2 regions of the Duganella sp. genome follow, and region 2 is predicted to be linked to the other one. Evidence: predicted binding sites of a transcription regulator. Region 2 holds the regulator's gene; the other holds the start of a gene.
The links. The regulator sigma-54, encoded in region 2, starts transcription at its own class of promoters, with help from an activator protein. The targets are predictions, from matches to a motif close to TGGCANGNAANCTGCTTT.
Positions count from the first base shown of each region.

Region 1: ABDW57_RS06335 (urease accessory protein UreD) is a predicted target of sigma-54. The motif match lies at 3,493-3,510, and genes of this name have one in related genera.

Region 1 covers NZ_JBCNLB010000002.1:288,849-294,127, reverse strand. Annotated here, with positions in the region: gene ureE (urease accessory protein UreE) at 1-230, opposite strand, end outside; gene ureC (urease subunit alpha) at 233-1,933, opposite strand; gene ABDW57_RS06345 (urease subunit beta) at 1,942-2,268, opposite strand; gene ABDW57_RS06340 (urease subunit gamma) at 2,280-2,582, opposite strand; gene ABDW57_RS06335 (urease accessory protein UreD) at 2,596-3,459, opposite strand; gene ABDW57_RS06330 (hypothetical protein) at 3,632-4,603, shown strand; gene ABDW57_RS06325 (spore coat U domain-containing protein) at 4,828-5,279, shown strand, end outside.
Region 2 covers NZ_JBCNLB010000014.1:51,151-56,429, reverse strand. Annotated here, with positions in the region: gene lptC (LPS export ABC transporter periplasmic protein LptC) at 11-604, shown strand; gene lptA (lipopolysaccharide transport periplasmic protein LptA) at 622-1,203, shown strand; gene lptB (LPS export ABC transporter ATP-binding protein) at 1,205-1,957, shown strand; gene ABDW57_RS20345 (RNA polymerase factor sigma-54) at 1,964-3,436, shown strand; gene raiA (ribosome-associated translation inhibitor RaiA) at 3,513-3,872, shown strand; gene ABDW57_RS20335 (TonB-dependent receptor) at 4,072-5,279, shown strand, end outside.

The sequences.
Region 1 (5,279 bases), on a different contig from region 2:
GTCACTTTATAGGTGGGCTCCGGCGCGGCCACCACACGCACCACGCGCTTGTCTTCGCCGGTCAGCAGATCGCCATCGCGCAGCACGGTGCCGCGCACGGTGAACACCGCCACGTCTTCGCCGGTGTCCAGCGTGGCGCGCAGACGGCATTTCTCGCGCAGTTCATACGGCAGCACCAGTTGCGCGGCAATCGCATCGGCATGAGGAATCTTGGTATGTAAGGTCAGCATAATCAGAACAGGAAATAGCGTTGCGCCATCGGCAGGACGGCAGCCGGTTCGCACACCAGCAGCTCGCCGTTGGCGCGCACTTCATAGGTTTCGGGATTGACATCCATCTTCGGCGCCAGCGCGTTGTGGATCATGTCCGACTTGCGCAGCGCGCGCATGCCCTTGGCCACGATCAGCGTCTTGTTCAACTTGAGCGCATCGCCGATCCCGGCGTCATACGCGGCCTGCGACACAAAGGTGAACGACTTCTTCAAGCCGCCGCCGTAGGAGCCGAACATCGGCCGGTAGTGCACCGGCTGCGGTGTTGGAATCGAGGCGTTCGGATCGCCCATCTGCGCGGCGGCGATCATGCCGCCCTTGAGTATGGTGGACGGCTTCACGCCGAAGAACGCGGGCTTCCACAGCACCAGGTCCGCGATCTTTCCCACTTCCACCGAGCCCACCGCGTGCGCGATACCGTGGGTGATGGCCGGGTTGATGGTGTATTTGGCGACATAGCGCTTGACGCGGAAGTTATCCGCGCGCGAGCTATCCGGCGCCAGCGGCCCGCGCTGCACCTTCATCTTGTGCGCCGTCTGCCAGGTGCGCATGATGACCTCACCCACGCGGCCCATGGCCTGCGAGTCGGACGACATCATCGAAATGGCGCCGATATCGTGCAGGATATCTTCCGCCGCGATGGTCTCGCGGCGGATACGCGATTCGGCAAACGCCACATCTTCGGTGATGGCCGCATCGAGGTGGTGGCAGACCATCAGCATATCCAGGTGCTCATCCAGCGTGTTGACCGTGTACGGCCGCGTAGGATTGGTCGATGATGGCAGCACGTTGCCCTCGCCCACCGCTGCGATGATGTCCGGCGCATGGCCGCCGCCCGCGCCTTCGGTGTGGAAGGTGTGGATGGTACGGTCCTTGAACGCCGCCAGCGTGTCGGCCAGATAGCCGCCTTCGTTCAGCGTATCGCTGTGAATCGCGACCTGGATGTCCATGTTGTCGGCCACCGTCAGGCAGTTGTCGATGGCGGCCGGGGTGCTGCCCCAGTCCTCGTGCAGCTTCAGGCCGATCGCGCCGGCGCGCACCTGCTCTTCCAGCGGCGCCGGCAAACTGACATTGCCCTTGCCGAGGAAGCCGAGGTTCATCGGAAACGCGTCCGCCGCCTGCAGCATCGAATGCAGATGCCACGGCCCCGGCGTGCAGGTGGTGGCCGAGGTGCCGGCCGAAGGCCCGGTGCCGCCGCCGATCATGGTGGTCACGCCGCTCATCAGCGCCTCCTCGATCTGCTGCGGGCAGATGAAGTGGATGTGCGTATCGACGCCGCCGGCGGTGACGATCATGCCCTCGCCCGCAATAATCTCGGTCGCGCCGCCGATCGCCATCGTCACATGCGATTGAATGTCCGGATTGCCGGCCTTGCCGATGGCGGCGATCATGCCGTTCTTCAGGCCGATGTCCGCCTTGACGATGCCCCAGTGATCGACGATCACCGCATTGGTGATCACCGTATCCATCACATCGGCGGCCACGCGCTGCGACTGGCCCATGCCGTCGCGGATCACTTTGCCGCCGCCGAACTTCACTTCCTCGCCGTAGATGGCGTAGTCTTTCTCGATTTCGATAAACAGTTCCGTATCGGCCAGGCGGATGCGGTCCCCGGTGGTGGGGCCGAACATCTCCGCGTAGGCGCGGCGCGAGATTGTAGCCATGAGAGCCTTTATGCCTTGGGTGGTGTGGAAGCCAGTTTGCCCATTACCTTGCCGTTGAAGCCATAGACTTCCTGATCGCCGTCCAGCTTCACCAGTTCCACGGTGCGCTGCTGGCCCGGCTCGAAGCGCACGGCGGTGCCGGCGGCGATATTCAGGCGCATGCCGTAAGCCTTCCAGCGTTCCAGCTTGAGCACGGAGTTGACTTCAAAAAAATGGAAATGCGAGCCGATTTGCACCGGACGGTCGCCCTGGTTGGTGACGACGACAGTGGTGGTTTCGCGGCCTTCGTTAAGACCGATCTCGCCCTCTTCAAGCTTGTATTCGCCTGGGATCATGATGAACTCCTTTAGGGGATGGGGTTGTGGACAGTCACAAGCTTGCTCCCATCGGGGAACGTCGCTTCGACCTGGATGTCAGGGATCATTTCGGGGATACCCTCCATGACGTCGGCGCGCGTGAGTATGCGCGTGCCGTCGGACATCAGTTCTGCGACAGTTTTGCCGTCGCGGGCACCTTCCATGATGGCGCAGGTGATAAGCGCCACCGCTTCCGGGTAGTTCAACTTCAAGCCGCGGGCAAGGCGGCGTTCCGCCACCAGGCCTGCGGTAAAAATCAACAGCTTGTCTTTTTCGCGTGGAGTCAGGTCCATATCGTGTTCTCTCTCAGGTTTGCCAGATGCGCGGCGTGACGGCCTCGCGTCCAAGCAGATGCGGGCGCAGGCGGCGCCATACGGTGAGCATCAGGCGGCGCGCGGTTTCGCTGTCGCCGCCGAGGTGACGGGCCACCAGCACGCCCTTGGTTTGGGTGACGCCGAAAACGTGATCGCCGTCGGCGGCGATGTCGGCGCGGATGTCGTTCAGCACAGCGGCAGGCAGTGGTTTGCTGGCGGCGATCAGCGTGGCGCACACGGTGCTGCCGTTGAGCGTGAGCGGACTATCGAGCCGGCCGCCGATCATGTCGCCCTGCTCCCACCAGATCAGCCGTCCCTCGCGGCGGATGCTGCTGCGCTGGCGGATGCTGCCGGTGTTGAATACTTCGCCCGAACCGCTGCGGCCCATGCACAGGATTTCGCAGCCGAGGAAGGTGGCGCCGGCCGCCAGTTCCACATGCTGGTCCAGCACCACGTTAGCGGTATCAAAGAAGATGGTCTCCTGCGGCAGCCATTCGAGGGCGGCGTTTTCGTTCACATGCAAGTGCACAGCCTGGTGTGACACCTTGCCGTTGGCCTGATACCACTTGGCCGCGCCGGGCGTGGTGATGAAGGCATGCGCGTGGTCGCCCACGCCGATGTCGATCGCCAGCTGATCGCCGCCAACCACGCCGCCCGGCGGATGGACGATGATGGCCTGGCAGACCCTGGCGTCTTCCGGGTAAAGGGCTTTCTGCACGCGCAGCGGGCCGTAATGGATTTTGTTAAACAGCCGCGTGGTGCCGGCATCGTCCGCAAACCCGAGGGTGAGACTGGCCTGCCAGGCACTGTGGCCAGTACTGGCGGCGTGGTCACGCGGGGCGGTGCAGTCAGGCATGGAATCACATACATGTTAAATAATGTGCTGTCCCATGCAATCCTTGTGCCAGCAGAAAATCTCCTCTTCACGCGCGCCACGCACCGTTAAGCAGCACAACGCACCAGACTGGTGCGACAGGCCGTTAGAATCGGATAGTATTGATGCGCAGAAATGTTCATATAATAAGCGCATGTCAACATCACGTTTTTCCGCCATCCTGGCGCTCCTGGCTATGGGCAGCGCCCAGGCCGCCACGGTGGGCGCCGAACATTGCCGCGTCATCCTGCCCACCCAGGTGGAGGTGGCCAACGAAACCGTCGAATGGAAAGGTCCCTGCCTTAACGGCTATGCCGACGGCGCCGGCACTTTGCGGCGCTTCGTGAAGCAGCAGCAGATTGGCAGCTTTGAAGGCCGCATGGCCGAGGGCATGATGGCCGAGGGCTACGAAAGGACGCCGGATGGCGCACAGTACGAAGGCCAGTACAAGAAAGGCCTACGCGATGGCAAAGGCAGCGCCATCGCCAGGGATGGCGTACGCTACGACGGCGAATGGCGCGCCGGATTGCGCAACGGCCGTGGCGTGATCAACTACCCGGTGGGCGGCAGCTACGACGGCCCGTGGCTGGACGACCACCCAAGCGGTGGCGATGGAAAAATCACCTACGCCGGCGGTCTGCGCACCGTCAGCGCCAGCGAATTCGTGCCACCGCCAGAGGATGACGGCGAAGTACAAAAATTCCGGTTGAAAGAGAACACGCTCAACAGCATCAAGCGGTTTGCGGACGATGTGGCATACGGGACTGCCGTGCCATTCGACAAAGGCTACGCGCAGATGACGCCTCAACAGCAGCAACAGTTCCGCCGGCACTATCCTTTCCTGCATCCGGACGATGTGCCGCCTTACCCGGAGAAAGGCACAGCGGAGATCATGGGCTGGCTATCGAAAGCGCAGGGCAATGTCAGGGCACAGGGGGAATTCAGCGCCATCGTCGATGTGGATGCCAGTGGCAAAGCCAGCACCATGACCATCTACTCCTCGCCAAGCGCAGAGCTGACTGAGGTCATCAAGATTGTCCTGTTCAATCAGAAGTTCTCGCCAGCCCGGTGTAATGGCACGCCTTGTGCCATGCGCTACCCGTTTATCGTCAAGTTCAGGGACTGATAGCTGCCGTTTCACCGCATTGCCAAGCGTTGTCGCCTCCGGCAAAAGGCGGCTGTTGTAAAAAAGTGCCGCTCAGCAAAATATTTTGGGGCTTTCTACGGACTCAAAACTTGTTTCGCATAGGACAAAAGCGAGTTTGCAGCACCTGGAGAATAATGGCTTCCATTGGGGCGCGGAAATAAAAGTTTTTAACGCGCTCATCCCTTAACCCTATGGAGGTCATTATGATGAGTAAGTCCCTGTCCCGCGTTGCACTCGTTACCGCGGTCGGCGCCACGCTGTTGCCGCTGCTGAGCGGTGCTGCCTCGTACAGCAACGGCAGCCGCAGCGCCAACTTCGACGTCTCGCTGAAAATCATCGCGGACTGCACCATCGCCGCCAATGCGCTGGACTTCGGTCAATCGCAAGGCGTGCTGGCAACCGCGGTCAACGTCAACACCACGCTCAATATCACCTGCACCAACACCACCCCGTACAACGTCGGCCTGAACGCCGGCACCGGCACTGGCTCCAGCGTCGCCTCGCGCGTCATGAGCGGCACCGGCGCCAACACCAGCACCGTGTCCTTCACCCTGAGTCAAAGCGCGGGCGGCGCCAACTGGGGCAATACGCAAGGCACCGACACCGTCTCCGGCACCGGCAGCGGCACCGTGCAAAATCTCACCGTGTTCGGCTC
Region 2 (5,279 bases):
GGGGGTAATCATGCGTAAAAGAACAGCCCACCGCTGGCAGCTGACCCTGATCATGATGGCCGGCGTGTTTGTGGCCGTCGGCAGCTTCTGGCTGGTGCAGGTGGTCAACCAGGCCGGCGAGGAAGCCCAGGCCGACAAGTTCCGCGACGAGCCGGACTACATCATCGACCGCTTCAGTACCGTACGCATGAACAAGAATGGCCAGCCGGCCTACATCATTTCCGGCGATAAGCTGACGCACCGCCCGCTGGATGACTCGTCGCTGATCGACAAGCCGTTCGTGCACGGGCTGGCCACCGAACAGCCGCCGATGAATATCCACGCGCAGACTGCCGTTGTCGATCAGGGCAATACGCGCGTCACATTGAATGGTAATGTGGACGTGGTGCGGCCCGCCACCAGGCAAGCGCAGGAGCTGCGCCTGAAGACCAGTACGCTGACCGTGTACCCGGATGAAGAACGCATGGAAACCGACGCCCCGGTCGAGATGCTGGTTGGCACCTCGACTGCCACCGGCACCGGCATGAAGGCCAACAACGCCACCCGCCAGATTGCGCTGGGCGGCCGCGGAACGATTACGATGCCGCCGCGCGCGGCACATTGAAGGAAGCAATGATGAAGATGAATAAACTGATGTTGTCGGCGGCGCTGCTGCTGGCCGCCGCTGCCGGCGTGGTGCACGCCGAGAAGGCCGATTCCACCAAGCCGACCCAGGTGACTTTCGACCAGCTGGACGCCGACGACGTCAAGCAGATCAAGACCTTCACCGGCAATGTGGTGCTGACGCGCGGCACCCTGCTGATGAAGTCGCCCAAGGCGGTGGTGACGGAAGATCCGGAAGGCTACCAGTTCGTCGTGCTGCACAGCGCGCCGGGTGTGCAGGCCACCTTCCGCCAGAAGCTGGACGGCGCCGGCGACCAGTGGGTCGAGGGCCAGGCCGACCGCATCGAGTACGACAACAAGACCGAGCTGGTCAAGCTGTACGCCAAGGCGCAGATCAAGAAGCTGGAAGGCGGCAAGCCCGCCAGCCAGGTCGACGGTGAATTCATTTCCTACGACAGCCGCAAGGAATTCTTCGCGGTGAAGAACACGGCCAGCGGCGAGAGCAAGCCGGGCGCGGGCCGCAGCACCATGGTGATTCAGCCATCGAGCAAGCTGGCAACGCCGCCTGCGCCGACCACCCAGCCTGCACCGGGGAAATAAGATGGAAGCATCCTGCGGTAGCACCCTGATCGTCAAAGGCTTGCAAAAGACCTACGGCAAGCGCCAGGTGGTGCATGACGTGTCGCTGCAAGTCGAATGCGGTGAAGTGGTCGGCCTGCTGGGGCCGAACGGCGCCGGCAAGACCACCTCGTTTTACATGATCGTCGGCCTGGTGCCGTCGGACGCCGGCAGCATCGATATCAGCGGCACCGATATCTCCTCGCTGCCGATCCACCGCCGCGCGACGATGGGCCTGTCCTATCTGCCGCAGGAAGCGTCGGTGTTCCGCAAGCTGACTGTGGAAGAAAATATCCGTGCCGTGCTGGAAATCCAGAAAGTGGACGGCAAGCCTTTATCCAAGGCTGACATTGATGAACGGCTGAATACCCTGCTGGCCGATTTGCAAATCGAAAAGCTGCGCGAAAACCAGGCGCTGTCGCTGTCCGGTGGCGAGCGCCGCCGCGTCGAGATCGCGCGCGCCCTGGCCACCAATCCGCGCTTCGTGCTGCTCGATGAACCTTTCGCCGGGGTCGACCCGATTGCCGTGATTGAGATCCAGCGCATCGTGCGCTTCCTCAAGGAGCGCGGCATCGGCGTCCTCATTACCGACCACAATGTGCGCGAGACGCTGGGCATCTGCGACCGCGCCTACATCATCAACCAGGGGACGGTGCTGGCTTCCGGCCGTCCGGACGACATCATCGCCAACGAGTCGGTGCGCCGCGTCTATCTGGGTGAACATTTCCGTATGTAAGTCTTCATGAAACAGTCTCTGCAACTGCGCACGTCGCAGCACCTGGCGTTGACGCCGCAACTGCAACAGTCGATCCGGCTGCTGCAGTTGTCAACGCTGGAGCTGCACCAGGAACTGGAACAACTGCTGATCGATAACCCGCTGCTGGAACGCCTGGACGATCCGCTGGACCATTCGCTGCGCCTGCTGGCCGATGGCGCCATCAGCCAGCAGGCGCCGGCCGGCGAAGCGCCGCCGGAAGGCCCGCCGGGCGAGGCGCCGGCGGCCGAAGCCGACACCTACGATGCCCCGGCCGCCGACACTGAAAGCACCACCCCCGATGCCGACCTGGACTGGGGTGACTCCGGCCGCAGCAAGAACAACGACGACGAGGAAGCGCGTCCGCAACTGGAAGCCCATCACTGCACGCTGCGCGAGCATTTGATGGAACAGATGCGGGTGACGGTGCTGGAAATGCGCGACCGCGCGCTGGTGGAGCTGATCATCGACGCGCTTGACGAAAACGGCTACCTGGAAGAATCGCTGGAAGAAATCCACGCGCGCCTGCCGCCAGAGCTGGAGATTGAAATCGAGGAGCTGCAGACCGCGCTCAAGCTGCTGCAAAGCTTCGACCCGATGGGCGTGGGCGCGCGCAATGCGTCCGAGTGCCTGGCGATACAAATCAGGCGTTTGCCCGGCGTGCCTTTGGTGACGCGGCGCATGGCCCTGGCCATCGTGGAAAATCACCTGACCTGGTTTGCCCAGCGCGACTTCAACAAGCTGAAAAAAACCCTGCTGTGCGATGACGAAGACTTGCGCGAAGCGCAGGCCGTGATTCGCCAGTGCAATCCGCATCCGGGCGCGGCGTTCGCCTCCGATGTGTCGGACTATGTGGTGCCGGATGTGATCGTCAAAAAATCGCGCAACGGCTGGCAGGTCAGCCTGAACAACGACGTCATGCCGCGCCTGCGCGTGAACGCCATGTACGCCAACCTGCTCAAGCAGGGCAAGGGGGAAAGCGCCATGGGCGCGCAATTGCAAGAGGCCAAATGGCTGATTAAAAATATGCGCCAGCGTTTCGATACGATCCTGCGCGTGGCACAGGCGATAGTAGAAAGACAAAAGAACTTTTTCTCGCATGGCGCCGTCGCCATGCGCCCCCTTGTGCTTCGCGAAATTGCTGATACACTGGGACTACACGAGAGCACTATTTCTCGCGTAACAACTCAAAAATATATGCTGACCCCGCACGGCATGTTTGAGTTGAAATATTTCTTTGGTAGCCATGTCGCCACCGAAGCTGGCGGGGAAGCAAGTTCGACGGCGATACGTGCCTTGATTGTGCAATTGACAGGAGCTGAAGACCCGAAAAATCCTTTATCCGACAGTAAGATTGCGGACATGCTGGGAGAACAGGGCATGGTGATTGCGCGACGGACTGTTGCCAAGTATCGCGAAGCTCTCAAAATCCCGCCAGTAAGCCTCCGCAAGTCTTTGTAGTGTGTTGGTTCCTGCGCGCCCGGCAGCAATGGGCACCGCACTAACCGTCAGAAGCGACTTATCTTTAGGAGTGTGTATGAATCTCACCATCAGTGGACATCATCTCGAAGTGACCGCAGCGATTCGCGAGTACGTGCAGAACAAGCTGGAACGGGTCACCCGCCACTTTGATCAAGTGATTGATATTGCTGTCATCCTGACCGTAGATAACCTTAAAGAGAAAGAGAAACGCCAGAAGGCTGAAATCAATCTGCGTCTGTCCGGTAAAACCGTCTACGTGGAAAGCCTGTCGCAAGACCTGTACGCCGCCATCGATACCCTGATCGACAAGCTTGATCGCCAGGTCATGAAGTACAAATCCAAAGTTCAATCGCACGGGCACGATGCCATCAAGCATATCCCGGATAGCTACGAACCCGCTGCCGCCGCCCTATAACAACGGCCCCGGCACATACAACTAAGGGCGCATGAGGGCGCCCTTTTTTGATCCTGCCCTGTTAAACGATTTTCTAAATCTTGGCAAGCTGCATTGGCGTTTACACAACGCAACGCAAATCTCTCTGGAATTTACAGTGCTGGAATGGTTTAATCATTAAGTTAAACGTTTTCCTATAACTACAAAGAGAGACTACACGATGAATCAACTCGCGATCCGGCCGCTGAGCGCGGCAATTGCCTTGATCTGCCTGTCCAGCGCCTGGGCACAGGAAGAGCCCGCGACGGTGGTGGTGTCCGGCATCCGCAAATCGTATGCCGACGCCGTCAACATGAAGCGCGACACCCTGGAAATTACCGACAGCATTTCATCCGACGGCCTGGGCCGCTTCCCTGACCTGAACGTGGGCGAGGCCATCCAGCGCATTCCCGGCGTGCAACTGAACCGCGAAGCCGGCTCGCGCAACGCCACCATCAACTTGCGCGGTCTGCCTGGCACCTTCGCGCTGACCACGATTAACGGCATGTCGTTCGCCCAGCCGGTGCTGAATGGATCGACCCCGCTGGGGGCGTTCAACTCGGACATTTTCAGCGCGGTGACGGTGCTGAAAAGCCCGACCGCGGCAGAACAGCCGGGCGGCCTGAGCGGCAACATCGATTTGCGCATCACCTCGGCGCTGGCGCGCAAGGATGGCGGCGGCATCACCGTGGGCGACGAATATGACGAGCTGGGCCGCCTGACCACGCCGAATGCCACGGTGTCCTGGAACAAGCACTTCGGCAAGGATCTGGCGGTGTTTGGCGTGTATGCCTACAAGAAAGAAGATTTCCGCCGCGATTCGACCCAGATTCAGGATTACGATCAGCTGACGGCAGCCAACCTCGGCATCACGCAAGCGCAGTTCGACGCGCGCTATCCAAAGTCGGAATACGCCAAGGGCATCCTGTTCCCCGGCCAGATCCGCCAGACCGTGACCGCCAACACCGGCGCCACCCACAGCGGCGCGGCCGGCGTCGGCTGGCGCATGAACAGCGAGACCAAGCTCAACCTCACTGGCTACTTCAGCGACCGCAAGCTCGATGCCTCCAACCAGTACCTGAACTATATCGACCCGACCGTCAATTCGCCGATCACCAACCTGGGGCCGATCTTCACCATCGATACGCCGAGCGGCAAGCAGGCCATGATCAATTCCTACGATTACGCCAACGCCAGCATCACCGACTCGCTGCGCTCGGCGCCGCAACGCCAGCGCACGCATGGGCTGAGCGCCGATGTCGATTGGGAGAACGACGACTGGCACTTCAACGGCGCGCTGCACAGCTCGCGCGCAGAAAACCGCCAGGACCAGCTGTCGATTGACATCGTGCAATCGGCGCGCACGCTGCCCGGCGCCAATGGCACCTA